Regions from separate parts of the Paenibacillus sp. G2S3 genome, predicted to be linked through region 2. Evidence: predicted binding sites of a transcription regulator. Region 2 holds the regulator's gene; each other region holds the start of a gene.
What was found. Region 2 encodes Rex, which represses fermentation and respiration genes when NADH is low (regulators of the CRP and FNR family bind a similar motif). Its sites were predicted from a motif close to TTGTGAAATATTTCACAA; they were not measured.

Region 1 (7,523 bases), 2.6 Mb from region 2:
GAGGCTGAACTGCGTGGTGAACCTCTGGATATGCTGTACTTAAAGGATTATGCGCCTCAGCTTGATTATTACACGCCTGTGCTAACAACGAGCGAGAAGCAGATCACAGAGAATCCAGATTTGGTGAAGGCTTTCCTGAAAGCTACATCAAAAGGGTATCAGTATGCTATTGATCATCCGGAAGAGGCAGCCGCTACATTATCTAAAGCTGTGCCTGATCTAGATACCGAGCTTGTCCTAGCTAGCCAAAAATGGCTCAGCCCGAAATACAAGGACGATGCACCCCGCTGGGGCGAGCAAAAAACCGAGGTCTGGCAGAATTACGGCGACTGGATGTATGATCTGAAGCTGCTGGATAAACCGCTGGATGCAGCTAGTGCATTCACGAATGATTTTTTACCGGCGGAGTAGACCGGACTTCCCAAGTTCGTTCAAGATTCGACGCCGAGTCTGCTTCCTGAATTACTTCGTTATCAAAGTTGACTTTTTAACTACCTTATAAAATGAGAGGATTGATTATTGTGGCTAACACATTATTAAGCATTCAAGTAATTCCTAAGACTCCAAACAATGAGGACTCCATCCCCTACGTAGATAAAGCGATTGAAGTTATTCAGAAGTCCGGCGTTAAACACCAAGTGAATCCGCTGGAAACCACTATGGAAGGTGAGCTTAGCGAGCTGCTGGAGGTTGTGCGTCAAATGCAGGAGGCGCTAATCGAAGCAGGTAGTCCAAGCGTGATTTCGCAGATCAAAATCGCTCATAATCCTACCGGAATCAGCATGGATAAATTGACGGAGAAATATCGGCCGTGAGATCGACCTGGAAGCTAATATGGCCGCCCCTTGTGGCGGTCGTCTTCTTTTTAACTGTATGGCAGCTATCTGTATCTCTATTCCATATCGAATCATGGATTCTTCCGAGTCCTGCTGACATTGCTCGCGAATCTACCAGTAACGCTTCTGGTCTTTGGGTTCATACGATGGCTACGCTGCGACTCACTTTAATTGGTTTTCCGATTGGTACAGGTGTAGGCTTGATTGTTGCTCTACTTTTGCATCTTTTGCCTTGGGCCAAACGGGCTTTTTATCCACTCATTATTCTGAGTCAAAATGTTCCTTCTATCGCACTCGGACCGCTGCTTATCATCTGGTTCGGCTTCGGTCTTTTGCCCAAAATCGTGCTGATTACGCTGGTATGCTTCTTCCCGGTAGCTGTCGCTGCAATGGGCGGCTTGTCTCAAAGTGATCAGGTCATGATGAATTATATGAAAATGGCGGGCGCAAGCAAGTGGCAAATCTTCACCAAGCTGGAGCTTCCGTCTTCTATCCCGGCACTATTCTCAGGTGTAAAGATATCCGCCACCTACGCAGTTATGGGAGCCGTGGTCGCAGAATGGATTGGCGCGGATAAAGGGATTGGCTATTATATGCTCCTCCAGAAATCCGCTTATCGAACGGATCGGATGTTTGTTGCTATTGTTATTATTGTACTTTTAAGTCTCGTGCTTTTTGCTATTATCGCATTGTTGGAAAAATGGTTAGTCCGCTGGAAACCGCGCCGTAGCTCATAGAAAGGAAGATGCCTGTATGTCTCAAGCGACGCAAATGCAACAAAGAACAACTGAAATCATAAGCTCTCCTGAAGCTCATACTGCTGCACCACCTGCTCTTGAAGTAAGCGGCATCTCCAAGTCCTTCACCCATCGTCGCCGTGAGACGAACGTGCTGAACAACGTTTCTCTTAAGGTAGAGCAGCAAGAGTTCGTTTCAATTGTTGGTCCTTCCGGCTGTGGAAAAAGCACCTTATTCCATATGATCGGCGGTCTTGTGAAGCCAGATGCGGGAACGATCCTCATGAACGGTAAGGTCGTTACGGGACAACGTGGTGAGATTAGTTATATGCCGCAGCAGCCTGCACTTTTTCCTTGGCGGACGATTGAAGACAATGTACTGCTCGCGGGTGAAATCAAAGGTGCACTGCATGATGGAGCTCGTGAGGAAGCACGACAATGGCTGGCCAAAGTTGGCTTGAGCGGGTTTGAACATGCTTATCCGCATATGCTGTCTGGTGGGATGCAGCAACGTGCTGCTTTTCTCAGAGCATTGCTCGCTCCGCAGGAGCTGATGCTGCTCGATGAACCTTTCAGCGCACTGGATGCACTAACTCGCAGTGAAATGCAGCGCTGGCTGCTCGAATTGTGGGAGGAAAATCGCCGATCCGTGCTGTTCATTACCCATAACATCGAAGAAGCGTTGCTGCTCTCGAATCGTATTTATGTATTCTCGGGTCGCCCCGGCTCTATTTTACATACTGTAGATGTACCGTTTCCGCGTCCGCGCCGTGATGAGATTACAGATTCACCGGAATTTCTTAAACTCAAACGCCAGCTGTCACAATGGATGCGAGAAGAACAAGCTAAAAGCGGAAAGCAGCCTTCTGAATAGAGATCACTCCTCTCACCTGAATGAGAGATCAAACAAAGAACCGCTCGGGCTTCTATTAGCCCAAGCGGTTCTTTTGTTTTAACCAGATTATGCAATTAGTATCTTATTGCGCTTGTACGAACTCAGCAGATTTAATCCCTGCTTGACGGCCGAAAATAATGATCTCTGCTACAGAGTTACCGCCGATCCGGTTTTGACCGTGCAATCCACCTGTAACTTCACCTGCTGCAAACAGACCAGGAATAGCAGCACCGTCTTTATTTAATACTTCTGTGTTCGTATTGATCTTCACACCGCCCATGGTGTAGTGGATCCCTGGTGCGATCTTAATTGCGTAATAAGGACCTGTGGACAAGTCGTTGTCCATCCCTGTGGTTCTGCCAAATTCAGCATCGTTCTTGTTCTTAACCGCGCTGTTCCAAGTATCAAGTGTCGATTTTAGCTTATCCGCTGGAACGCCGATTTCTTTCGCCAATGCTTCGATGGTATCCGCTTGGATTACGAAGCCCATTTTATCATATTGTTCAATTGCTTTAACGCGTGATTTGACGCCGGAATCAAAGACAAGAGTAGCCGCCTTTTCAGGAAGTGCATTGATCGCTTCGGTAACTTTATCACGTGTAGTCAATTCGTTTACGAACCGTGTACCTTCGCTATTCACGAGGATAGAACCTTCGCCGCGAACAGCTTCCCCGATCAGATAAGATTTCTCTTGTTGAACTGTAGGGTGAACCTGGATTTGATCCATATCAACGGTGGTTCCACCTAGTGCCTCGATCATCTTGATACCGTCGCCGGTGCTGCCGATCTGGTTAGTCGTAACGTATCCTTCCAGATCAGGTCTGACTTTAGAGATCATATCCATATCGGCACCGAAACCGCCAGTTGTTACAACAACTGCCTTCGCTGTAATGGTTTTTTCATCGGCCTGGTTAAAGAGTACCTTTACTCCGTCAACCTTACCGTCTTTTTGGGTAATTTCCTTCACATCTGCATTCACAAACAATGGAACTTCTTTTTCCTGTACGTTCTTAACCAATCCTTTGACAAGATATTGGCCTACCGCAGAGCCGTCTTCTGGACGGTGGGTACGTTTTTCGTTCATACCGCCTGTGATTGTGATATTGTTCAGTCTGATGCCGATCGAATCCAACCAATCGATAGCACTTGCAGAATTGTCCACAAAGAAGCGAAGCATCTCTTTATCGTTCGTGTCGTGGCCGCCTTTTAGTGTCTCTTCATAAAACAAATCATTGCTGTCTTTAATGCCTTGTTCTTTTTGGAATTTCGTTTGAGAAGCGTTCATCCCCGACGAAGATTTACTTGTATTACCGCCTGCAACCGGCATTTTTTCTAAAATAACCGGGTTCAAGCCTTTAGCCTTAGCTTCCAGTGCAGCAGACATTCCCGCACCACCAGCACCAACAATAACGATATCATAATTATCTTTTAATTGATCCATTGGTGTGTAGCTAGCCTCTGATGCGCCTGATACGGCTTCAGCTTTATCATTGTTAACCGTCTCATTGACCTTACTCTTGTTCTCGTTGCCATTACTACTAGCTGTAGTGTTGCTATTACTGTTACCGCAGCCTGCGATCACGAGCATGCCAGAGAGAATGAGAATAAGAGCAGCACTTGATGTCTTCTTCATCTTTATAACGCCCCTTTTGTGAATGTTTTCACATATATGATAACGCAAAGATACTGTTTTGGGAAGTTCTTTATGTAATTAGTTATGGTTACTGTTACATTTTCATGAATATTTTCACTTTAAATTTTCATGAAAATTTTCAATTTCAACTACGACTCTGCTCACAATTAAGAAAGCCGCCCTATCCAGGGCGGCTTTCTGACTTATTTCCTAATCAACGTTTTGAAATACAAATTTGGGTAGTACCCACTAATGTCTGCTCTCTTATGGTATATAAGCTATAACTTCAATTTCTACGAGCCCATCCTTAGGCAGACGTGCTACTTCAACAGCGCTGCGAGCAGGGTATGGCTGAGAAAAAAACCTTCCATAAATCTCGTTCACCTTAAGAAAATCATTCATATCCTTTAGGAAAACGGTCGTCTTAATTACCTGGTCCATGCTTGTACCCGCCGCTTCCAGTAGGGCTTTGACATTCAGCAACGACCGTTCCGTCTGTTCCTCAACCGTAGCAGGAAAAGTCCCACTAACCGGGTCTAGTCCGAGTTGTCCTGAAGTATATAGGACGTTCCCAAGCTTTACAGCTTGAGAATAAGGTCCAATTGCATCCGGTGCATCCGTTGTTATTACAATTTCTTTATGCATATTTGTCATTCTAAAAGACTCCTTTATCCAACTTGTTTATTAGTGTTACCGTCATATTCCTTTAGCATTTCTGCCTGTTGCTCTGGCGTTAACTTCGCGATACCGAATCCCGTAAAGCCCCATATCGTCGCAAAGATTATTCCTGTCCAACATAGAACAGCCCAAGGTAAATAGTCTAATGTTGCAACACCCAGCGTTCCCGCCATATAAGCACCTGCAGCTGTCCAAGGCAGAATAGGCTCGGTAATGGCCGCTGAATCCTCGATGGTACGTCCCAAGTTCTTTGGATGCAAGCCCCGACGGATATATGCTTCACGCAGCATTTCACCTGGCATTAAGATGGACACCTGACCGTTACTTGTAACTCCGATCATCGTAAGACCTGTAACAATGGTTGCTACGATCATAGATCCTGTGGAATGGACAAACTTCAAAAGCTTATTAACAATCAGTTCCAGGGACTTCGTCAGAGAGATGGTTCCAGCGAACGTGATTGCACAGAAGCAAATGAGAAGTGTACCCATCATGGAGTTCATTCCGCCACGATTTAAGAGACGGGGTACATCTTCAATAACGTTGGCAGAATCAAAGCCAGCTACTTGAACCATGGAGATATTGAATCCATTAACAACAGAAGAAACGACATCATTCAGCGTAAAGCCCTGGAATAGAAGTGCGTTAGCCATAGCGAACATTGAAGAGATCAGCATGACCGGTATTGTCGGTTTCTTCGCAATCGAACCATACAAGATGATTAATACAGGTACTAAAAGCAGCAGATTAAAGTCGTAAATTGTATCCAATGATCCCATAATCGTTCCAACCTTCTCTGGAACAATAGCACCTGCAGCATCTGTGTTTAGACCTGTGATAATGAAGACAACGCTTGCAACGATAAAAGAAGGAAGTGTGGTATACAATAAATGTCCAATATGTTCATATAGATTGACACCAGTTGCTAACGCGGCAATATTCGTTGTATCTGAAAGCGGTGACAATTTATCACCAAAATAAGCACCTGCAACAACAGCACCAGCTACTGCTGCTAGGTTTGCATCCATACCCGCGCCAACGCCCATAAAGGCAACCCCGATCGTTCCCGCTGACCCCCAAGATGTGCCCGTACAAAGCGAAACGGCAGCTGTCGCAATAAATGCGGTAATAAGCAGAAATTGTGGACTAATGATTTTCAATCCATAATAAATCATCATCGGGATCGTTCCACCAACCATCCATGCCCCAATCATAAAACCAACCATGATCAGAATAAGAATGGCAGGCATCGTCTTCGCGATCTTACCAGCGATAGATTCTAGTATGTCGTTGTAGCTATAACCAAGAATAATCGCGATAATACCAGCAACTACCGCAGAGGTAATAATAAGTGGTTCTGGTGGTAATTCAAACAACACATACCCTAAACTAAGTAGCACAATCATCGTAATAATCGGTAATAGTGCTAAGAACATCGTCGGCTGTTTCTTGACTCTTGGTGATTCTGATTTGGACATGGTTATTTTCCCCCTTGATACGGATCTGAGAAAAGCTACTAACGAGGTCTTTCAAGGTCATTAATAAAGCGTTATTTATTATTTTAATTTTTTAATGGATAAGCTCGGTACAGCCGATGAAAAGCTTCTTGCAACATGGGTAGTGGCGTTGCGATATTTAAGCGAATAAAGCCTTCTCCTGATGCCCCAAAACCTGTTCCAAAGCTCACGCTAACCTTCGCATCCGACTCAATCCACTGCTTTAGCTCTGCTTCGTTGGCACTGATTGCCCTACAATCCACCCATATCAGATAGGTTCCTTCTGACTCGATCACGCGAAGCTCAGGCATATATTCAGCTATATAAGCTTTCACCCAAGCAATATTGGCTGTGATATACTCTCGTAATTGTTCCAGCCATTCATCACATTCCGTATAAGCCACTTCTAAAGCAGGAACTGCAAAGAAGGTGGGGTTATGACAGCCTGCCTGCTGTAAGCAATGTCTGAATTTCTCCCTCAGCTGATCATTTGGAATCACGATGTTAGCAATTTCAAGGCTTGCAAGATTAAAGGTCTTCCCTGGGGAAGTGCAGATAAAAGATCGCTGCTCAGCCTCGGTTGATATCTTCCCGATTATCGTATGCTCATGACCTTCATGAATAAAATCGGCATGAATATCATCCGATACAATATAAGCATCATACTTCGTACACAAGCTAACGATTCGTTCTAGTTCAGCTCGTGTCCATACCCGACCAACCGGATTATGCGGTGAGATGAGCAGTACAATTTTAACCCCTGCTTGCATCCGCAACTCCATATCAGCAAAATCGATCTCATAACGCCCGTTCACTTCACGAAATGGACTTTCCACTAATACACGGTTATTTAGCTCTACCGATTTGGCAACCGGCTGATAGGCTGGCGTATGGATTAACACTTGATCACCTGGTTGAGTGAAGTTCTGAATGATCAGAGAAACCGCTTGCACAATACGAGGACAAAACACGATCCATTCTTGCGGAACCTCCCAATCGTAAGCTTTTTTAATCCATCGCTGAACTGCATCATAATAAGGTGGAAAAGGATCAGTATATCCATATATGCCATGCTTCGCCATCTCCGTTACTCGCTCTATCACCTGTGGAGGGGCTTGAATATCCATATCCGCGACGGAAAGCGCTATCATTTCTCTGCCGAAAGCTTGCGCCATACCATCCCATTTAGCGCAATTGGTCCCATATCGGCTAACAACCTTATCAAAGTCTATTGTCAACTAGCCCACT
Region 2 (7,523 bases):
CACCCGAGCTGTGCATGGATACTTTTGTTAGAGGTCAGGGGTATTATAAGCTGCTGATGTATGGGAAATGTATTGAGCAGTTTAAGGAAGTTATCTTGCAATATCCGGATAGCTTGGCTGCTCGATTATATTTAGCCATCTCTTACCTGCAGGAAGGGGATGGGGAAGCTGCTTGGAGTCATCTGAACCATATGCTCGGTTTGATACGGGAAACCAAGCTGAAGGCAATGGTTTATAACGCTTTAGGTTGCATCCGGGCCTCTCAAGAACGTTTCAATGAAGCGCAGGAGCTGTTTGGCCTTTCTTTGCAGCTTGACCCGGCACTTCCTGAACCAACCGTTAATTTGGAGGTTTGCCGCCGCCGAGGAGGTAAGCTTCATTTCGGAAATCAGCTTGTTTCATTATTGTAAATTATTACGTTTACGGTTTATTATTCTGCATTTACATTCAAGCGATGCATCCCCTGAACCTGTGGTGTGCATCGCCTTTTTTCGCAACTTCTGTTATGCTGATTAAGAGTCTCAATTGAAAGGGAATAGAATTATAATGAAATTTGCCGTGCTTGATTTTGAAACAACGGGAACCCAATCCGTGGGTGAAATTATCCAGGTTGGCCTTGCAATTATAGAAGAAGACCGGTCCATCTCCCGGGTATATGGTTCCTATGTCAAGCCCGGAACGCCGATACCTCCTTTTATAACTGGTCTGACGGGAATTACCGACGATGATGTGAAGGATGCACCTGAGCTGGATGAGATGATGATGGAGCTTGTTCCACTCTTGGATGATGTTGTGCTTGTAGGGCATAATGTCGCATTTGACTTCCATTTTTTGCAAAATGCTTTAGACCGATGTGGGTATTTACCATTTCAAGGGCGGATTTTAGATACGATTGATTTTCTGAAAATCTGCTTTCCTTCCCTCACATCCTATCAACTAGGGTCAGTCAGTGCACATTTTGGCGTGACGCATGATCGTCCGCATCAGGCAGACAGTGATGCACTCGCAACTGCTCTTGTATTACTGAAATGTCTGGAGGAGCTCTACGATTTGCCTCTGCTGACGATCCAGAGACTCTGTGAGCTGTTTACGGAAGAGGATAGTGATCTGGGTTGGTATTTTGATGGTCTGCTGCGTGAACGGGAAGCGGAGACGCTTCAGCCCGAAGGTGATCTGACCTTCTATCGCCAACTAGCGCTTGCTGTAGGAGACTGGAATGAATTAGCTCCACCTAGGGACGAGCATGCTGAGAATCCGCTGCAGAATTTATCTTTTACAGATTATATGGATGAAGTAACTAAAAGGCTTAAAGATACTTTGCCACAATATGAGAGCCGAGAAGCTCAGGATATTATGATCAATGAGGTGATGACGGCACTTGCCGAAGACAAACATCTATTGATCGAAGCAGGGACAGGAACCGGCAAATCGCTTGGTTATTTGCTGCCTGCCATATACCAAAGCGTACGCTCGAATGAAAAAGTCATGGTCAGCACTCATACTATTAATCTGCAAGATCAATTGCGTGAGCGTGATATTCCTTTGTTAACGCAGGTAGTTCCTTTTCCATTTAAAGCTGCAATTTTTAAGGGCAGAGGGCATTATTTGTGTCTTCGTAAGTTTGAACATAAAATTAATAAAAAAGACTTTATAAGTCCGAGGGAAGATGCGCTTACTGCGGCTCAGATGATCGTTTGGTTGACACAAAGTGAATCAGGAGATGACGAAGAGCTCAATCTAAGTGGTCGTGGCGGAGATTTCTGGGAGACGGTGGCAAGCGATACCGATTCTTGTCTGGGCCGTTCGTGTCCTTGGTTCCGTAAGTGTTATTACCACCGGGCAAAACATGAAGCTGGTATTGCTGATGTGGTCATTACGAACCACTCTAAGCTGTTCGCAGATGTTAAGGCTGGGCACCAGCTACTTCCGGCTTATGAACATCTTGTTATTGACGAGGCCCACCATCTGGAGGATGTGGCTGGCAAGCATTTAGGCATGCATATGAAGCATTTCACGGTTGCACATACACTTTCGCGTCTTTATAAGGATAGTCGAAATGGCCAACTTCCTACGCTTCGCCAAATGCTTCAGTCATCAGGCAGTGAGGAAGCTTCTGAATGGAGTGGAGTGATCGATAGAATCTATCCGGATCTGCTTACCGTAAAAGAAACCTGGGATCTACTTAGTGATAAACTATTCAGCCTCTTGCCGGAACGTAGCGATGCAGCGGCGGGAGAAGCTGGACAGTTAGTCATGCGGTTACTTCCTACCCGTAAACCGAATGATTGGGATGAATTGGTTGCTTTAGAGAATACTATGAATCTGACATTAAGCGAAATTATCCGTAAGGGTGATAAAATGCTTAATGAGATGCGTGACCAAGAAGGTCAATCTTCCTCAGATAGTCTAGTTACCGATATTAGCGGCTTATTTAAGGATTTAGCTTCTATACGTGAGCAAGTTCGGTTTTTTATGGGATTAAACGACGAGAATGTAGTATATTGGCTGGAGGCGAATGGAAATTATCGCAGTAAATCGCTACAGTTGTATGCCGTTCCTGTTGATGTTAGTACTCAGCTTAAGGAGCTGTTTTTCGACAAGAAGAAAAGTATCGTGCTAACCTCGGCGACACTCTCTGTCGATAAATCGTTCCAGTTTATGATCGATAATCTTGGATTAAATGAGGCTGCCGAAGAAGGGCGATTGATGACATCATTACTCCCTTCTCCATTTAAGTATCGGGAACAGGCACTGCTGGTTATTCCGCGGGATTTCCCTAGTGTGAAGGGTAGTGTGGGAGATGCTCGATTTGTCGATACACTCGTACAGTCGCTAGCAGAAGCAGCTATTACAACACGTGGGCGGATGCTTGTCCTGTTTACTTCTTACAAGATGCTACGCCAGGTTTATGATCCTCTCAAAGAGGCTCTAGCCTCACAAGAGATCACGGTGCTAGGGCAAGGCGTGGAAGGTGGTAGCCGCAGCAAGCTGATCCGCCGTTTTCAGGACAGTGCAGCCTCTGTACTGTTAGGAACAAGCAGCTTTTGGGAGGGTGTAGATATTCCAGGTGAAGCATTAACATGCTTGGCCATCGTGAGGCTTCCATTTCAACCGCCGAATCACCCCCTAGCGGAAGCGAAGTCTGAGTTATTACAAGCCCAGAAGAAGAATCCGTTCATGAAGTTGTCTGTTCCTCAGGCGGTTATACGCTTTAAGCAAGGATTTGGAAGACTGGTGCGGACAGCGCAGGATCGGGGTATTGTTATTGTGTATGACACAAGGGTGATCGAATCCCACTATGGGAAGTATTTCCTGTATTCGTTGCCTGGCCCGAAAATGGAGCATATGCTTACAGATCAAATGGTTCCTCGTATAGCGGAGTGGTTGGAGGACGGAGGCGTTTCTTGAAAAGGGCGTCTTCCCTATAATTAATCACTCTACAATGAAGGGCGGTATAAGAATACCGCTCTTCATTGAGACGAGGTGCAGAAATTTCGATAGGATATGAACAGAATATTACTTAAATTAGGAGGTAAATTATGAAATCGGATAAAATATCAGAAGCCGTTGTTCGCAGACTTCCTGTGTACTTGCGTTTCTTGAATGATCTCCAGAAACGTGAAATATTAACCGTTTCCTCACAAGAACTAGGGCAAAAACTTGATCTGAATCCTGCTCAAATCCGTAAAGATTTAGCTTATTTTGGAGACTTTGGTAGAAAAGGTATTGGGTATGACGTAACTTACCTTATTGAGAAAATTCGTCATATTCTGAAGCTGGATCAACAACTGAATGTAGCTTTAGTTGGTGCCGGTAACCTTGGACATGCATTATCTAATTACAATGCTTATCTGAAAGATACTATGAAGATTACCGCAATATTTGACTCTTATGCGCCTAAGGTTGGGCGTAAAATCAACTCTCTTACCGTTCAACCAATGGAGGAGCTAGGTCAGACGGTTCGTGAGCAAGGTATTCGAATTGGGATTATTACAGTGCCTGATTCAGAAGCGCAGAATGTAGCAGATATTCTTATTGAATCTGGCATTGAGGCAATTTTGAATTTTGCGCCAGTGATTCTTAAAACACCACCGAATATCCGGGTTCATGCTGCCGATTTTACAACGGATTTGCAAAGCCTTGCTTATTACTTGAAAGACGGAAAGGAAGAAAGCGGAAATGAAGAGCAATAAAACGATTATCAAGGGCGGGCGTTTTCTTACTCCGGGAACGGATGAGCCGGTTCTAAGTGGATATATGACTATTGAAGATGATTTGATCACTTACATAGGAAAAGAAGAGCCTCTAATGGAAGATGGTGTGCAAGTTGTTGATGGCAGTCGTCTGCTGTTTATGCCAGGTCTGGTAAACACACATGGCCACGCCGCAATGTCATTACTTCGTGGTTATGGAGATGATTTAGCCCTTCAGGTGTGGCTTCAAGAGAAGATGTGGCCGATGGAAGCGAAATTCACTGGAGAAGATGTATACTGGGGAACCTCCTTGTCGGTTCTGGAAATGCTAAAAGGTGGTACTACAACCTTCTTGGATATGTATGATCATATGGACCGAGTAGCAGAGGTAGTCGAATTATCAGGCATCCGTTCCGTACTGATGAGAGGCGTAATTGGCTTATGCCCAGAGGAAGTACAAAATCACAAGCTTGCGGAAGCGATTTCTTTTGCACGAAATTGGCATGGTAAGGCTGATGGTAGAATTACGACGATGATCTCGCCACACGCCCCATATACTTGCCCACCGGACTTCTTTGTTAAGTTTGTACAAGCGGCACATGATTTGGATTTACCGATGCATACCCATATGTCCGAGACCAAACGCGAAGTGGAGCAGAATGTGGTGGATTACGGACTTCGGCCTGTAGCGCATTTAGAGAAGCTTGGAATGTTCACACGTCCGTCTATTGTTGCACATGGCGTTCATTTGAATGATGAAGAGATCGAGATACTGGCTCGTCATGATGTAGGCGTGTCTCATAACCCAGGAAGTAATCTGAAGCTGGCTAGTGGAGTGGCGCGGGTTACGGATCTTCTAAAGGCTGGTGTGAAGGTGTCACTGGGTACAGATGGTGCGGCAAGCAATAATAACCTGGATATGTTTGAAGAGATGCGTCTTGCAGCTCTCATCCATAAAGGTGTAAGTGGTGATCCGACGGCTGTTCCAGCTCCGGAAGCGCTGCGTATAGCTACAGAGTATGGCGCAAAGTCTATCTTTTTAAATGATGTGGGTAGACTCGCTGTTGGCATGAAAGCGGACTTTATCGCGATTGATATAGACCAGCCGCATTTGCTACCACACACAGATCTGTTGTCTCATGCTGTATACTCTGCCAGCGCCAAGGACGTTGAGCATGTATGGGTGAATGGTAAACAGGTTGTAAAACATGGAGAATGTGTAACGCTAGATGAGGAAGCAATCCGTCGTAAGGCGCAAGAATCATTTGATGGACTGCTTAAACGATAGTCTAAGATCATAACGAATAACTGAAAGGCTGTGACTTTCTGCGATTGCAAAGTTACAGCCTTTTGTGTTTCTGATAATTAGATCATTGAATTGGATATGAAACTTTGGATAAACACACAGGTGTGTTATATAATCAAAAAAGATATATTACTAGAAAGGGAGCTGCACCTTGAAGAAAAGGAAAAAATGGATCCTCCTGGGGTCAGTTCTGATTCTGCTCCTTCTGTTCGGACTTATCCAGTTCTATGCTTATATTATGAAAGATCAATGGAACGAGCGAGATATCGCTAAGGATGTCGCCAAAACGAGTGCTGGTCTAACAGAGGTAACTAAAGCGCAAAAATCCGTGTGGGATGAAAATGCGGTGTACTGGGTCTTAACAGGGAAGAATGAAGCTGGGACCGAGTTGATGGTTTGGGTACGTTTTACTGTAGACGGGAAGATTGCTGAAGACACCGATTCAGTATTTGCTGAGGAACTAAGTAAAGGGACTTCTGAAGCGAAAATGCGTAGCCTTATAAAAGCCGATCTTCCGGACATCAGCATTGAGCGGTTGTTGCCAGGAGTATATAACGGAGAGTATGCTTGGCAGCTTTTTTATAAACAAAGCGGTCGGTACTATTATCAATTTTATCGGTTCTCAGATGGGGCTCGAATGGGTGAAGGATACAGTTTACCTAGCCGCTAAATTAAACAAAAGCACTACAGGAGAAACAAGCGGACCATTTATGGTTCGCTTGTTTTCGTTCAAATGAAATACTAATTTGATATACTATTAGTATACGAAATGTGATATACTATAAGAGTGGTTTTTATATATTATATTTAAGGATACATGTGAAAAAAGGCCTGTTAATTAAGAGTAACAGCCCTTTTTTTGTCGAAATAAATCAAGATGTTTAATAAATTGGAAATATTTAAAAAATAAAATTTTAAATATCTTCACACTTTTTTAAAATTTCGTATATACACATGTGATATACTACTGTTTGTAATTAGAACAGTATTAGTAGAACGTTAGGTTCTGATGAGCTTTTGACAGCTATGACTTTGGATCATTCTGTTTACATTTTTTCATCTTTGAGAGGAGGACGTTTCTTGAAATTACGTCTTGTACCTGTACTAATAACGTCTCTACTGTCGGCTATGCTATTATTTGGAGGATTCTTTTTATATCGTCAGTTTGCTTTACAGGAACCACTCCAAAAGATTGTATCTGGATTTGAGGGAGTAAATACTTCACATATTAGTATTAACCGCGAAGAGGTCACTTTGAAACTTGATTTGCAGCCGGGCACGAATTTACGTGATCTAGTATCATATGTATCCAAAGAAGGAAAATCAGTGATTGAGGGACGTAAGCTTAAACTGGATGTGGAGCAAAATTCAAGTGAACTATTGGATGATTATTGGGATAAAGCGATGTTCTCTGTAGCTGAAGCCATGGAGAGCCATAAATATACGATTATACCTACAGAGCTTGATAGATTGAAAGAGCAAAATTCGGAATATAGAGATGTGATAGCATCTACTGAAATCGACGATACCAATGTGTATGTAAGCTTGAGTAATGGTAAAGAAAGCAAATTTATTATTTTGCCGCGAAAACCTGCGACCTTGGGGGTATGGAATAATGCCTAAGTACCTTAAAGAAATTTTAATCGGATTTATTCCTGTGCTGTTTATTTTCATGGCTTTTTTAGGTATTAATATATTCCCGATTGTTATAGCAGCTGGAATGCTTACTGCATTACTTATAATTGCTCATTTGCGTGGCGGGCTTACGGTGAACGCTGGTGCGGGGAAGAAACGCCAGAAGGAAGGGCCTTCAAAGCTCACTTTTGAAGAAATTGGTGGGCAAGATAATGCGAAGCAAGAGCTTCGTGAGGCACTCGATTTTTTGATCCGGCACGAGGAGATTAGTAAATTTGGGATTCGTCCTTTGAAAGGGATTCTGCTCACTGGTCCTCCGGGAACAGGTAAGACCCTTATGGCCAGAGCAGCAGCGCATTATACAAACTCCGTATTCGTAGCTGCATCAG
Region 3 (7,523 bases), 1.9 Mb from region 2:
ATAGGGCCTCATTGGGGAATTTATAAAAAGTTCCCTAAGGAGGCTATTTTGATGAAAAAAAGCTGGATTGCTCCTCTTCTTATCGCAGTCATGCTCTTGCTGGGTCAACAACCTTGCTCCGCTATTGGGTTAGTTCAACCACAATCCGAGGCTCCGTCCAGAGCTGAATCGGAACCGAAGCTTCCAGATCAGGATTCGCGCGAGCTCATGTACAAAGACACTCTGATGCTCTTTCTTTTACCCCATATTGAGAAAAAAATGGCTGAGATTTATGCGCCTCTTCTAACGATAACTCCGACAGTGTATCCTTATTTAGTAGATGTTACAGATATGAAGCGAGTGAATGGGTTTCGACGGTTTGATTTCTTAATTACACTCAACATACACCCTACAGTAGGTCCACATCTATCCGTTGGAGAGGATACTATGACTTTTAGAATCACTCCGGGTCCTAAGGTGAAGTTAGAATCATTCAAGCATTTGAGAGACCCGCGAAAGTCTGACCTTACACCAAATTATCAGAATATCTTGAGATAATATAACCCGGAGCCACTTCAATTTATTGGAGTGGTTTTTATTTTTAGAGAGGTAGTGGAATTTTGGCATGTATGGTATTATGAAAATAACGGATAAATTGATTGAGGTTACTTAATTCAATCAAGTGAGGTGCATAGGTCATTGAACTATAAAGAAATTGAAGACGATATCAAAAGTGAAATCAAGGGCAACACCAAACATGATAGCAAGAATAAAGTCAAAGTAGGGGTATCTACGAAAGACGGGCAATTAGGTTTTCTTTTTACAAGGGGAGGTCTTCGAGAAGGAGCAGGCAGAAAAAGCATAGGTGTGACTAAGAAGGTATCTTTGACGTTAACAGAGGAAATATGGCAGGAGATTGAAAGCGCTTGTGTGGATCAGAACTTATCTCGCTCCCAAGTGTTCCGTACTATTATTGAGTCTCATTTTTCAAAGGAATCCTAAAGAGAGAGGTGAGTTTTTTGCTATTCCATGTATCTAAAGATTCACTCAGCGCTGCATTACAGGTTGTATTAAAGGCTGTATCTGCGAATAGCTCCATACCCTTACTCTCGGGAATAAAAATTCAAGCCCAAGCTAGTGGCCTGATTTTAACAGCAAGTAATATAAGTATGACCATCGAAAATAAGATTCCTGTGGAAATAGAAAAGCTGACAGTGGAAAAAACAGGTGAAATTGTTGTACCTGCACGTTACTTCTACGAGATCATCCGTAAGCTTGATTCTGGAAGGATTCGTCTGTAAGTTGTAGAGTCATTAACGCTAAGCATTCAATCAGAAAATACACGATTTCGTTTGTGTGGAATGGACGCCACAGAGTTTCCTAGAATTCATTACATAGATCATCCGCTTACCCAAAAGATAAGCATGAATAATACTCTTTTAAAGCAAATCATAAAGCGGGTTGTTTTTGCTGTCTCCACTTCTGAGACTAGACCCATACTAACAGGAGTTTCTCTACAAATTGATAATCATTCGATTAGTGTGAACGCGACGGACGGCATTCGACTTGCACAGCATATCGAGCACTTGGATATTCCTATGGTTACTAGCTTAAATGTTGTCATCCCAGGCAGTACCCTATACGATCTTTCTAAAATGTTATCCGAGGGAGAAAACAACACCACCGAAATAGAAATTGGTAATAAGCAGATTAGATTTGTTTCCAACGGACTAACAGTTCAGTCTGCTCTATTGGAAGGCGCTTACCCATCCATCAAAAACTTAATTCCCCCATCCCACCTCTCCGAAGTCATAGTAAATACAGGCGTCTTATTACGCGTTGTTGAACGTGTGTCTATATTGGCTGGTGAAAATGTAACGCTAAGTGTACTTCCTGCCCATAAACTTCAATTGATATCCAAGTCCGCAGAAGTTGGTGATGTTAAGGAGGAGATTCCGCTGGAACAGATGGAAGGTGAATATTTTAAGGTGTCTTTTAATGGGAAGTACTTCAGGGATATCCTTCGTGCGATAGACAGTGAGAATCTTAGAATAAAGTTTGCTGGGAAGGAAAGACCACTGGTGATACAGCCTGTAGACATGACTTCATCGACTCTTTTCCTAATCACACCTATGAGGACACAGGATTGAGGATTGCCCAGTGCTCAAACTAACTATGGCGCGAAACTGCGAATCTGTGGTAAGAAGACAAAATCGAGCTTGCTAAGAAGAGTTCTCTTTGCTGTAAAACATTTCATTAAAACACTTGGAGGATTGAATGATGAATCTGTTTAAAATAGAATCAAAACTGCTGGGGACCGAACGAATCACTGCATTTTTAGAGGATAATTATGTGAGTATCGGCTACCCGGGAATTGGAGATTTGGAGAACATTAGTATGGAGGAAATCCGTGATCGGTTGCTTCGTACTTACAAATACAGTGAACTGGAGCTTACAGAACATATGCAAGCCATTCAACTGTTCGTACATACGATGCAGGATGGCGATTATGTGCTGGTGTGTGATGGAGATTGGGTACATCTAGGTGATCTTGGCGATTATTTTTACAATGAATTATTTGACGCGTCAGACATCGGTACATGCCATCGACGTGGTGTAACTTGGTTGAAGAGTCTTCCTATAATCGATCTAAAAGCTGGGATAAAAGAGTTTCTTAGCGACAGTAGTGCGGTTAAACAGTATAAGGGGCCGATGCCTAGTGCTCGTGTGGATCTGTGGATTACAGGTTCGTCTGATTCAGAGCAAGCGGTGAGTAATCGAGTGCATGTGGATGAAGAGACACTATCTATGGCGCTCGGTATTTTGAAGGAAGCTCTTGTCAGTGAGGATGCCGAACGACGGGAACGAGCCGCGATTGCAATTCTTCAATATGCTAAGTAGTGGAGATAGGTTTCAGATACCATATACACATTAAAAAGCGTTCCATCCGTGATTCAAACATCGGATGGAACGCTTTTGACATATTTACTATTATCTTCGTATGGTACTCAGATAAATTCTACGAATTCATTGACCGGCTTACGATAGCCACGTGGTCTGATCTTATGTTTCTTGTCTTTGCCGATTGTGATCAGCATAACAGGTACCATATGATCGGGTAAATTTAAAGTGGATTGAATGGCTTCCGGATCAAAGCCGATCATCGGGCAGGTATCCCAGCCTTTATCTTTGGCAATCAGCATGAAGTGCATGGCAGACAGGGAGGCATTCCGTATAGCCTCATCTCTTTGGAAAGCATCATTTCCTCTGTATGCATTGTTAATCGTTTCTATCTCAGCATCATAATCCTCTTGACTCATAGCCCCTAAAGTTTTAAGTCCTCCGAAGATTTCTGGAGCTTTCAGATAAGCATTCTTATCACCGAGTACTACAATTACCGCTGAGGCAGAGTGGATTTTATATTGACCGTATGCCGCTTTACGAATCTCTTCTTTTAAATTCTCATCAGAAACCACTTTATAATTGGTATGTTGAAGATTATAAGCCGATGGTGCCAATCTGGCGTACGAGAACATTTCCTCTAGTTCATTCTGAGGGATCTTTACCCCTTCAACAAAATTCATAGCAGACCTGCGGGATTCAATCAAATCTGTAAAAGCGCTCATGAGTTATTCCTCCATATGTTATGTATTTGCTTGTTAATTATAAACAAGTGATATTTATAAATAAACTAACTATTAGTTACTAACTCAAAATATCACAGTTGATTATATTCGTCAATAATTAAATTCACTTCATTTAGATTCAGCTATCTAAGTATTTTGGAGTGTGCGAAGAATAAATACTATGTTGTAAAATATTAGGATGTAAATTAGGATATTAGGATATGAAAAATTTAAACTTCTTTTATTAATGAAAGGGTGGGAATGTTGAACGATACTAGAGAGCAGTTGATAATAGACCTGAAAAGAATTGAAGAGAATGATTACGAGCTTAGAAGTGGGGAGCAGCTAGGGGATTATGTGAAGCTGATGCTTGAGTACATAGGAGATCCACTGCCGGAGCTACGAGATGACTTGATCTATTCTACCTTCTACAAATGGATTAAAGAGAAACAATGGTTTAGAGATGCAGAGCTTCGAGAACTTCTCTTAATTCTCCTAGACGAGGAGCATTTGTTCTATCACATTGGCAGTAAAGAAGATCAGGCTGTGTTCACAAGAACATTTTCGGTGCTGGTCGTTGCGCTTATTCTTCAGCGGCATAGGGAACAGGCTTTTTTAGATAGCGCTGAGTTTACAAATGTGAAGGAAGCTCTGATTAGATATTATGAGGAAGAACAGGATTTACGGGGATTTATGCCAGAAGAAGGCTGGGCACACGCTGCAGCTCATGGAGCAGATGCTTTGGATGAACTGGTACTCTGCTCGGAGAGTGATGCGCCAATCCGGGAAGAGGTTCTGGCAGTCATCCAAAGGATGCTTTACAACGAGCAGTACATATTTAGCGACGAAGAAGATGAACGGATCGCTACGATTGTAGCTACAATCGTAGATCATCATTTACTTCCACAACAGTCTATTGTCGACTGGATCGGCAACTTAGAGCAATGTGGGGGGTGGCCGAGAAGCCGCGGCCAGTACGTTGCTCGTGCGAACACCAAAAATTTCGTTCGATCTCTGTATTTTAGATTGCTGCCCATGAATAACAATCCGGATATGGTCGAGGCTTTAGTGAAAGCGGAGATGATTTTAAATAAATTTACACCCTAAGTTTTTAATCACCTAAGGTGTATAAATAATATCGAAAATTATGACTAATTTATTTTAATGTAATAAAAATCACAAAACTTTAGAGGAATTCAAAAACTTTGTGACATTTATAACTTGATAAGTGCTATAATAGAAATATGGCGTTATAAGTTATTATTTTTTTATTACTATTATGCAGCAAAGTTTATTTGCAGAGGAGATTCGGATATGTCAGAAACAATCACTCAAACAACCCCTGAACAAGAATCACCAAAATTAGCTGTCACTCAAGAACAAATGAATGTTCTAGAGCAGCTATTGAAGCCTGAAGTTCAGGAATCGTTAACTGTCTTAGTGGAACAGTTGCCAAAATTAACAGAGCTTGTCGGCGTGCTCACAAAGTCCTATGACTTTGTTCAAACTGTCGCTGCGGATGAAGTCTTGAAAAGTGATACGGTAAGTGCAATTAAAGAACTTGCTGAACCTGTTGTGCATTCTGCGAAGAACATGGCAGCTACAGTGATTGAAGCACAGGACCGTGCGAATGAAAGTAACGATGTGATCGGTGTATTTGGTCTTATGAAGATGATGAAAGATCCTCAAGCACAGAAGCTTTTCCGTTTCGTAAATGCTTATCTTCAAGTTGCCGGCGAACGCAGTCAGCAGAAATAATATTTTTTATATCTCATTCGTAAGGACGGAGGAAACATCATGTCTAAACATATTGTCATTCTAGGAGCGGGTTATGGTGGTCTACTAAGCGCCTTAACTGTACGCAAGTACCTGAAGAAAGACGAAGCTAAAATTACAGTCGTTAATCAATATCCTACTCATCAAATTATTACAGAATTGCATCGTCTTGCAGCGGGTAGTGTTGCAGAAGGTGCTGTTGCTATGCCACTTGCTAAGCTTTTTGCAGGTAAAGATATCGACCTGAAAATTGCAAAGGTTAATTCTTTTTCTGTTGAGAACAAACAAATTACACTATCTGATGGTGTGACATTGTCCTACGATGCTTTGGTTGTGGGTCTTGGAAGCACTACGGCTTATTTTGGCATTCCAGGTCTTGAGCAATATAGCATGGTATTGAAATCGGCAGCAGATGCTAACAGAATTCATCGTCATATTGATGAGCGTATCCGTGAATATGCGAAGTCAAAAAATCCAGCGGATGCAAGCATCCTAATCGGCGGCGGTGGCTTAACAGGTGTTGAGCTTGTTGGTGAAATCGCTGATGTGTTGCCAACGCTCACTAAGAAATATGGCGTGGATCCTAAAGAAATTAAACTGATGCTGGTTGAAGCAGGTCCTAAGATTCTTCCAGTATTGCCAGATGCACTGATCGAACGCGCAGTGGCAAGCTTAGAAAAACGTGGTGTTCAATTCTTGACAGGTCTACCTGTTACGAATGTGGCAGATAATGTAATTGACTTGAAAGACGGTCAAAAAATTGTTGCTAACACCTTCGTATGGACGGGTGGCGTACAAGGAAATCCACTGATTGGTGAGTCCGGTCTTGAAGTGAACCGTGGTCGTGCAACGGTAAATGAATTCTTGCAATCCACATCACACAAAGATGTATTCGTTGCTGGCGACAGCGCAGTTGTCTTTGCCGAAGATGGTCGTCCATATCCACCAACTGCACAAATCGCTTGGCAAATGGGTGAATTGATCGGGTACAATCTTTATGCATACTTGAAGGATAAATCATTTGAATCCTTTAGTCCGATCAACTCAGGTACGCTTGCGAGCTTAGGCCGTAAAGACGGTGTAGCTATTGTTGGTGCTAGCTCAACTCCGCTAAAAGGATTACCTGCAACCTTGATGAAGGAAGCAAGTAATATTCGTTACTTGTCCCACATAAAAGGATTGTTTAGCTTAGCTTATTAATTTTAGTATTGGAGAACCTGCTCAGATTTGAGCAGGTTCTTTTTATGTTTTTAAGGATTATCCATCATTATTATCAACGTTTTTAGTAGGCTGTATTCATTGTTTTTTGATATAATAGATTGGCTAATATTAACAAAAGGGAATAGAGGAGGATTACATGATGTTATTCCGACAAAACGATGTCATTCTGTTTCAAGGCGACAGCATTACGGATTGGGGTCGTAACTATGAAGATGCTTCATCGCTTGGTGTAGGTTATGCATTGATGGTCGCCGCTCGTCTGGGGCATTTATATCCTGAGAAGAATCTTACGTTCTATAATCGTGGCATTAGCGGCAACCGTGCAGTAGATTTGCAGGAACGCTGGGAGAAGGATTGCCTGAATCTGAAGCCGACTTGGGTGTCCATATATATTGGGATAAATGACACTTGGCGCCGCTTTGATTCTGGTCAGGAAACAACGCCTGAACAATTTGAAGCTGCGTATCGTGACCTGATCGAACGTACGCAGCATTCGCTGGCTGCTAATTTAGTCTTAATAGAGCCATTCGTGTTGCCTGTCCCAGAAGATCGTAGAACTTGGCGCCAGGATCTGGACCCTAAAATTCACATCGTTCGTGAACTGGCACGTGAATATGGTGCATTGCTTGTTCCACTGGATGGCCTGTTTGCTGCGGCATCCGTGAAAGCAGAACCTGCTTATTGGGCTCCGGATGGAGTACATCCATCACCTGCGGGCCATGCACTTATTGCAGAGGCTTGGCTTAAGACGGTAGGGGCAATTCAAGCTTAATCGTTTGATCACATCACTACATATTTACTTGATTTTATAAGACTAGAACCACTCATTAAAGGAGCAGGTTATAGTCTTTTTTTATAGTGATTCGGAAAGTCGATTTCTTTATATTTATGGACGCTGTTATAATTAGGTTATGTTTCTTT
Region 4 (7,523 bases), 2.1 Mb from region 2:
ACGTTGGCGCTTCTGTGTTAATAACAGAGATAAGAACGGTAGCACCACTACTAACACCAATATATATAGAGCCATCAATAGCGCAAAAGCGATATCAAAAGTACCCAGTGCAATCACAGCTGCTCCATAAATCAGCAAAGCGATGACACTTGGAAATACGGTGCGTAGATATACATTTTGCAAATATTCAATGTCATCGGCAAGCATCCCGAGAATATCCCCAGTACGGAAACGTGACGACAGGAACAAAGCCTGTGGCTCCAAAATATTGTACAAACGCACACGCATCTTAGATAGAATTCGCAAAATCGTGTCATGCCCAACAAGACGTTCCACATAATGAATTACAGCCCGACTCGTTCCGAACGTACGCACACCCACAATCGGTACATAGATCATTAGGATATTTTCGACGGGTGTAGACGCTTTTGAGATCAGAAATCCTGAAGTATACATTAATGATGAGGCTGTAAAAATCGTCAACGCCCCAAGCACAATAATAAGCACAAAACGCCAAAAATATGACGATACATAAGGAGCAAACCATCCTTCACGTTTCAATGGATTCCCTCCAATTGCGACCCAATCAACTCATAATACGCACCCTTGCGGGCAAGCAACTCCTGATGGGTACCGATTTCTGCCACTTGTCCTTGCTTCATTACTACAATAATGTCCATATCAAGCATCCAATGCAGGCGATGTGTAGCCAGAAAGACCAGCTTTCCTTCAAAAAGAGGCACCATCGTCTCCTTCAGCTCATATTCCGTCTCAATATCCAGATGTGCCGTTGGCTCATCTAATAACATAATCGGACGACTGCTGAGTAAAGCTCGAGCCAGCGCAACCCGCTGCTCCTGCCCACCACTGAACGAACGACCTCCGCCGCCGATCATCTCATCAAAGCCATTCGGAAGGGTTGCCACCAGCTCCGATAATCCGGTAGCTTTCACAGCTGCAGCCACAGCTTCCATAGAAGCTTCAGGGTAATAGAAGCGAATATTATCAGCCAATGTACCACTAAAAATATAAGGGCGCTGCGGGATATACGAGGTCTGCTTTCGCCAAGCCTCATCCGTTAATGCGCTAACCTTTGTACCGTTTACTGTGATATTTCCTGAAGTAGGGTGTAAGAAACCACCCAAGATATCGACTAGTGTAGATTTACCGGCCCCACTCTCTCCGATAATCCCAATTTTGCTTGCTCCTTTAAATTGCAGGTTCACCGCTTCCAGCGAAGAAAGACCAGCTTCCTCGTATTTCACACTGACATCATTTAATGTAAGTATGCTATTTTTATGCCAAGTGAATATCTCTTCTGATGTTTTCGATGCTGATTTCAATGCTTGGTTACCATTAGAGCCTACTACTTCAGCTTTCACTTCATCCTGATCTATAATGCTCTTCATTGCCTCAGCGGCTTCCTTCCCATCGAGAGTAGCATGGAAATCCGAACCTACCAATCGTACAGGCAAAAAATATTCCGGCGCCAAAATTAGAATGGTTAAGCCCGTAACCAGTGTCATCTGATCGTTGACCAGACGCAAGCCGAGACTTACCGCTACGGAAGCTACTGATAACATCGTAAAGAAGTCCAGCGCGAACGAAGACAAAAAGGCTACTCGCAGTGTACGCATCGTCGCCGAGCGATACCGATCGCTGACCGTCGCAATACTGGTGCTATGACTACGACTGCGGCCCAGAAATTTAAGCGTCTCTAGCCCACGGAGGGAGTCTACGAAATGATTAGATAAGGTGCGATAAGATTTCAGCTGACGGTCCATCTGCTTACGAGCCGTCATCCCGATCAAGATCATAAAAACAATAATAATCGGCATGGTGATCGTAAGAATAATTCCACTCGCGGTATCCATCGTGTAGATATAAATAAGTACCAAAATCGGTGTAATTGACATCCCTACCATTCTAGGGATAATCGCTTCCAAGTATGTGCGGAACTTTGTTACGCCTTCCAACACTAGTGTAACAAGATCCCCGGTTCCACGCCCGCCCACCATTCTGGGTCCAAGCTGGAAAAGCTTATCCATCATTTCCCTCCGCATGTTGCTGCCCGTTGCTTCCGCAAAGCGGTAAGAGATACGGCTCATCAGCATGGCGCAAGCATGGCGCACTAGAAATGCAAGAAGGAACAATAGCGAAGTAGCCCATTGTTCCTTCAGAGGTTCTCCCGCAAATAGCGCAGAGATGACTTCTGCCAGCCATTTGGCCAGCAGAAGTATGGACATGCTTTGCACCAGGGTAAGGAGGCCAACGATCAAAAAGACCGGCTTAACTCCTTTATACCCAAGCAAATTTTTATCCATTAGTATTCAAGATGCTCCTTCTCGTGAACGCGTTTATGAAAGACAAAGTAACTCCAAATTTGATATCCCAATACGAATGGAAGGATGGTCAGTGCCACAATCGTCATTACCTTTAAAGAGTAATGTCCCGAAGCCGCATTGGTGATTGTCAAATTAAAAGCTTGATCAATTGAACTAATCATAACACGTGGGAATAGTCCTACAAAGATAGAAGTTACGGACAATGCTATTACCGCTCCTGTCATACCAAAAGCATAGCCATCCTTCTTCTTCGTCATGAAATAACCCGATAATATGAACGCGATAATTCCCAGCGCTACTATAATCATAAGAACTAAACCACGTTGTTCGAAAATATCAGTCATATAATAAGTCATTACCACGAAAGCAAGCAATAAAGCCCCAAGTGGCAAAAGCAATCTTTGCGCCATCTTTCGAGCGCGAGCCTGTAGATCTCCCACTGTACGCAACGTTGTGAACATGAGACCATGTACCAAACAAAGAAGGACAACAGTCACACCAGCTACTACGGTATACACATTTACGATATCTGTAAAACCTGCGTACATTTGCATATCCCCATCAATCGGCAAACCTTTGATGAAGCTGGCGAACACCACAGCAAGGAGGAACGGTGGGAGGAAGCTGCCGAAAAAGATACACACATCCCAAGTTTTTTTCCAAGCTACGGAATCCCGTTTACCTCTAAATTCAAAAGCAACACCACGTGCAATCAAAGCTAATAAAGCGAAGACAAAAGGAATGTAAAATCCACTAAATAATGTTGCATACCACTCAGGGAAAGCCGCAAACATTGCACCCGCGGCTGTGATTAGCCATACCTCATTTCCATCCCAGAAGGGTCCGATCGAGTTAATCAGAATCCGGCGCTCAGTATCATTCTTAGCGAGAATTTGTGTTTCCATCCCTACGCCGAAATCGAAACCCTCCAGGAAGAAGAACCCTATAAACAGAACTGCAATGAGCACAAACCACAATTCATTAAGAGAAATCATTGGGCGCCCTCCTCGTTATATGGATCATGCGAATCCCCGTGATCGTTATCCATCGCATAAGGACCTTTTTTAATCACTTTCATAAACAAACCAATTAGAACTAATCCGAGAATGGCGTAAATCGCTGTAAAAGAAATAACAGAGAATAGAACCTGACCACTCGTAATATTAGGCGACACACTGTCTTCCGTTGTCATCAGTCCGAATACCGTCCATGGCTGACGCCCGAATTCGGTCATGACCCAACCCGCTGTATTCGCGATTGGAGGAAGCAATAGTCCCCATAACATAAACCGCATAAACCAAGTATTTGGACGGTCCATCTTTTTGCGCCACATTAAATACATTGCGTACATACCCAGTACAATCATTAGCGTCCCTGCTAGAACCATGATCCGGAAACTCCAGAATGTCGTACGTACAGGCGGAATATAGTCACCGGGGCCATAGGTTTGCTCATACTCAGCTTGCAGCTCAAGCATACCTTTAACTTCACCGGAAAATTTACTGTATGAAAGGAAGCTCAGCATATACGGAATTTGAAATTCTCCAGAACTTTCTTGCTTCTCAGGATCAATCTTTGCCCATACAGTCCAAGGTGCCGGGTCACCACTCTTACCCCACAATCCTTCGGAAGCCGCCATCTTCATAGGTTGAGTTTCAACCAAATACTGTGCTTGCGCATGACCTGCCACCGCTACACCAATCGAAGAAATGATCCCTACGATTGCTGCAATTTGAAAAGATTTCTTAAAGAAAGATACATCTTGTTTCTTCAATATCTTATACGCACTAATACCCGTTACAAGGAAGGCACCTGTTGCATACGCAGCAAGAACCGTGTGCGGAAATTCAACCAGCAATTGTCCGTTCGTAATGAGCGCGAAGAAATCATTCATTTCTGCACGTCCATTATTTATCGCAAATCCCACAGGATGCTGCATAAAGGAGTTCGCTGCCAGGATCCAGAATGCGGATAACATCGTACCGAATGCTACCAGCCAGATGGACAACAAGTGCACTCTCTTGGACACTTTGTCCCAGCCGAATATCCAGATTCCAATAAAAGTAGACTCCAGAAAAAAAGCTGCCAATGCTTCAACTGCAAGTGGAGCCCCGAATACATCACCCACAAAACGTGAATAATCAGACCAGTTCATCCCGAACTGAAATTCCTGCAAAATCCCTGTAACTACCCCTACTGCAAAGTTGATGAGAAACAGCTTTCCCCAGAACTGCGCCATTCTTTTGTACTCTTCATTGCCTTTTCTAACGTACATGGTCTCCATGATCGCAATCAAGAGCGCTAGTCCGATTGATACCGGTACAAAGAAATAGTGGAATATTGTCGTCGACGCAAATTGTATACGCGACAGCATTACTGTATCCATATTTTTCCCTTCCTTCTCCCCTTTTCGTTAATTATATTGTGTCAAAAATTTAAAGCTCTTTTTGTGATAAAAGTCACACAAAGGGGTGCATTTAACGGTGAAATTCAAATGATTTGTGACAAAAATCACAATTTACCTTAAAAAAAGCAAAAAAAATAAGACGGTTTGACCGTCTTGAAGTTGTTCACTGCTCTATAACAAGCTTGACTCATAAAGGCATTGGTTAGGTAATGGAAATACCCTTCTTCAGCGATTTGAGATCGCCATTCGAATTAAGCAATTGTGGTAGCATCTTCGTGCTGCGAACCATTGGAGAGTCACATAGACGGCAAGAAGGCGCATGTTCAAATGCGAAATTATCCCTCATCCATCCGTTGCATCCATCATTGGTACACGCCCAAATCGCGGTATTTTCTTCCGGTATTTCTTCCAAAGGTTTCTTCCGGTAGTTCATTGCCGTTCCTCCCATCCTGTAAGTCAATAGTGACTAACTAGATATAAAAAGACCGTCCCAACTTTCACAAGCTGGGACGGTTTCTTCTATTATTACAGTTTTACAACGTTTTCGGCTTGTGGTCCACGGTTGCCTTGAACAACGTTGAATTCAACGCGTTGGCCTTCGTCCAAAGTTTTGAAGCCGTCGCCAGTGATTGCGCTGAAGTGAACGAATACGTCGCTTCCGCCTTCAACTTCGATAAAACCGAATCCTTTTTCTGCGTTGAACCATTTAACTGTACCTGTTTGCATGTGTGTTACCTCCACAAATTTAAATTAATATGTTCTTTTTATCTTCAAACAAAGAAAAAATTCACACATTGAAAAAGGTTGTATTACCAAATATAGCAGCCCTTTTCAATGCGAAAATTAGGGACTAAATGTATGATTGATATCATATTACCACACCTGATTAGCAAAGGCAAGCTGGCATCCGTATATATCCGGTTCTACCCTAATAAGTATTACCTTCCAATGTAAGGGTTGCCAGTCAGCCCAAAATTCATTAAATCAGCTTATAATTGCCATATTTATGAAAAATTTAGAAGAAACAAATCCCCGATAGCGATACAGAGTATCACTATTTCAGGAAGCTCTACCTTCTCAACCGAAGGGGTAGTCCGCTCTACTTGTCATTACTGCTATATCATTATATGCCGACTTCCAGCATATTATTCCTCCGGTTTTTCAAGAAGTTTAACTGTCGTCTGATTGACTTTACCATTTCGATAATAGGTAATCTTTAGATCCTCACCAATCTTTGTCTGATTATATAAATACTTGCGAAGGGAAAGCGTGGATGTAATAGGTTCATCATTAAATTTCGTAATTACATCATTAAACTGTATTCCAGCTTCCTTTGCAGGTCCAACAGCATCCAGAACGACTACCCCATCCTTAACATTATTCGGTAGGTTCAGTTCCTTGCGTTGGTCCTCTGCGAGAGGAACGTAAGGGTTGTTTAAATCTACGGAATATACGCCTAAGTAGGAACGAGCAATACGCCCTTTATCAGCCAGTTCATTAGCGGTATCTATGACATGGTTAGCTGGAATAGCAAACCCCAGCCCCTCTACACCTGCATCCGAGATTTTCATCGTGTTAATGCCGATGACTTTACCATCCAAATCCACAAGTGCCCCACCGCTATTGCCTTCATTAATTGCCGCATCGGTCTGAATGACCTCTTGCTCCCAATCATATACACCGTCCTGATTCAAGGATACGGGAACCTTCCGTTCAGTATAGCTGACAATGCCCGAAGTTAGTGTGTCCCCAAGTCCTAGAGGGTTACCGATGGCAATGACCGTTTCACCTAGACGAAGCTTCGAGGAGTCCCCGAGCTCTGCGATTGTATTAATACCCTTGGCGTCAATAGAAAGAACCGCGATGTCACTCACTTTATCCGTTCCAACGAGTGTAGCTTTACGTGTCTCACCATCCACTGTTACGACCTCAAGATTGCCGGAGTCTTCGATGACATGGTTATTAGTAATAATAAATGCTTTATTATCTACCTTTTTATAAATCACTCCAGACCCTAATGCTGACTCATCCAGAATGTTCAACTCTTTATTATCTTCTTTATGATTGATAATACTTACTACTGCAGGACGAACCGTAGCAGCGGCTTGAATGATACGGTCAAACGGATCACTGCTTGGGGCAACCTCCCCAGTTGTTACTACCGACTTTGGAGCAGTTTCGTGACTCACTTGTCCAGTAAGCACACTGAATAAAAACACTGCCACTACAGCACTTATTAAGGAGCAGACGGCGGATATTTGCCAAGTGGATAAGCCCTTGCGCGATCTTCGCACAGAATGCTTGCGGTTAGCAAATGATCCCTTTGATGCTTCATCCCCTCTGGACCGTGATACTTTAGTTGAATAGAAATCGTCATCAAACAATCCCACCGAAAATCTCCCCCTTCTATTGCCAACCGTTCACAGTATCTAAAACCTGAACCTCTAGCAATCACGTTCCAAGCATAAACGCCTGCAGCGCCCTTTATTACAACCGTTTCTCGTAAAATATAAGAACTTATAGGTACAAAATTTATATATTCTTATATTTGAGCATGTATCTCTGTATCCTTTAGACTCCAATAATCATTAAAAAGTTTCACTTTATCCATTAACCACACAATAGTTTCAGTTAATCGAAAGAAACTTAGAATCTTTCAATATATCTTCTCTACTAGGAATATTTTGTAACTTAAAAGACTACACTAATAGAAATGTTCCTTGAATTTAGAGTTTGCTTATCACGTCTATAATTGTATCACAGGCAACCCT

Region 1: a site for Rex is predicted at 4,118-4,135, ahead of QNH28_RS02055 (flavocytochrome c). Genes of this name have one in related genera too.
Region 3: a site for Rex is predicted at 4,770-4,787, ahead of QNH28_RS11450 (helical membrane plugin domain-containing protein). Genes of this name have one in related genera too.
Region 4: a site for Rex is predicted at 4,845-4,862, ahead of QNH28_RS29390 (cytochrome ubiquinol oxidase subunit I). Genes of this name have one in related genera too.

Annotation. Positions count from the first base shown of each region.
Region 1 covers NZ_CP126095.1:452,355-459,877, reverse strand. Annotated here, with positions in the region: gene QNH28_RS02075 (ABC transporter substrate-binding protein) at 1-411, shown strand, start outside; gene QNH28_RS02070 (thiamine-binding protein) at 522-815, shown strand; gene QNH28_RS02065 (ABC transporter permease) at 812-1,573, shown strand; gene QNH28_RS02060 (ABC transporter ATP-binding protein) at 1,608-2,447, shown strand; gene QNH28_RS02055 (flavocytochrome c) at 2,551-4,101, opposite strand; gene QNH28_RS02050 (RidA family protein) at 4,366-4,746, opposite strand; gene nhaC (Na+/H+ antiporter NhaC) at 4,770-6,257, opposite strand; gene QNH28_RS02040 (MalY/PatB family protein) at 6,341-7,513, opposite strand.
Region 2 covers NZ_CP126095.1:4,593,634-4,601,156, reverse strand. Annotated here, with positions in the region: gene QNH28_RS20170 (tetratricopeptide repeat protein) at 1-410, shown strand, start outside; gene dinG (ATP-dependent DNA helicase DinG) at 547-3,408, shown strand; gene QNH28_RS20160 (redox-sensing transcriptional repressor Rex) at 3,540-4,193, shown strand; gene QNH28_RS20155 (amidohydrolase) at 4,180-5,481, shown strand; gene QNH28_RS20150 (cell wall elongation regulator TseB-like domain-containing protein) at 5,651-6,169, shown strand; gene QNH28_RS20145 (hypothetical protein) at 6,580-7,122, shown strand; gene QNH28_RS20140 (AAA family ATPase) at 7,115-7,523, shown strand, end outside.
Region 3 covers NZ_CP126095.1:2,661,798-2,669,320, forward strand. Annotated here, with positions in the region: gene QNH28_RS11415 (DUF3888 domain-containing protein) at 52-537, shown strand; gene QNH28_RS11420 (hypothetical protein) at 679-981, shown strand; gene QNH28_RS11425 (DNA polymerase III subunit beta) at 999-1,280, shown strand; gene dnaN (DNA polymerase III subunit beta) at 1,305-2,129, shown strand; gene QNH28_RS11435 (DUF8426 domain-containing protein) at 2,257-2,880, shown strand; gene QNH28_RS11440 (nitroreductase family protein) at 2,988-3,605, opposite strand; gene QNH28_RS11445 (DUF2785 domain-containing protein) at 3,870-4,712, shown strand; gene QNH28_RS11450 (helical membrane plugin domain-containing protein) at 4,920-5,363, shown strand; gene QNH28_RS11455 (NAD(P)/FAD-dependent oxidoreductase) at 5,403-6,581, shown strand; gene QNH28_RS11460 (SGNH/GDSL hydrolase family protein) at 6,739-7,374, shown strand.
Region 4 covers NZ_CP126095.1:6,650,128-6,657,650, forward strand. Annotated here, with positions in the region: gene cydC (thiol reductant ABC exporter subunit CydC) at 1-561, opposite strand, end outside; gene cydD (thiol reductant ABC exporter subunit CydD) at 558-2,324, opposite strand; gene cydB (cytochrome d ubiquinol oxidase subunit II) at 2,324-3,340, opposite strand; gene QNH28_RS29390 (cytochrome ubiquinol oxidase subunit I) at 3,337-4,731, opposite strand; gene QNH28_RS29395 (cold-shock protein) at 4,955-5,185, opposite strand; gene QNH28_RS29400 (cold-shock protein) at 5,278-5,478, opposite strand; gene QNH28_RS29405 (S1C family serine protease) at 5,898-7,142, opposite strand.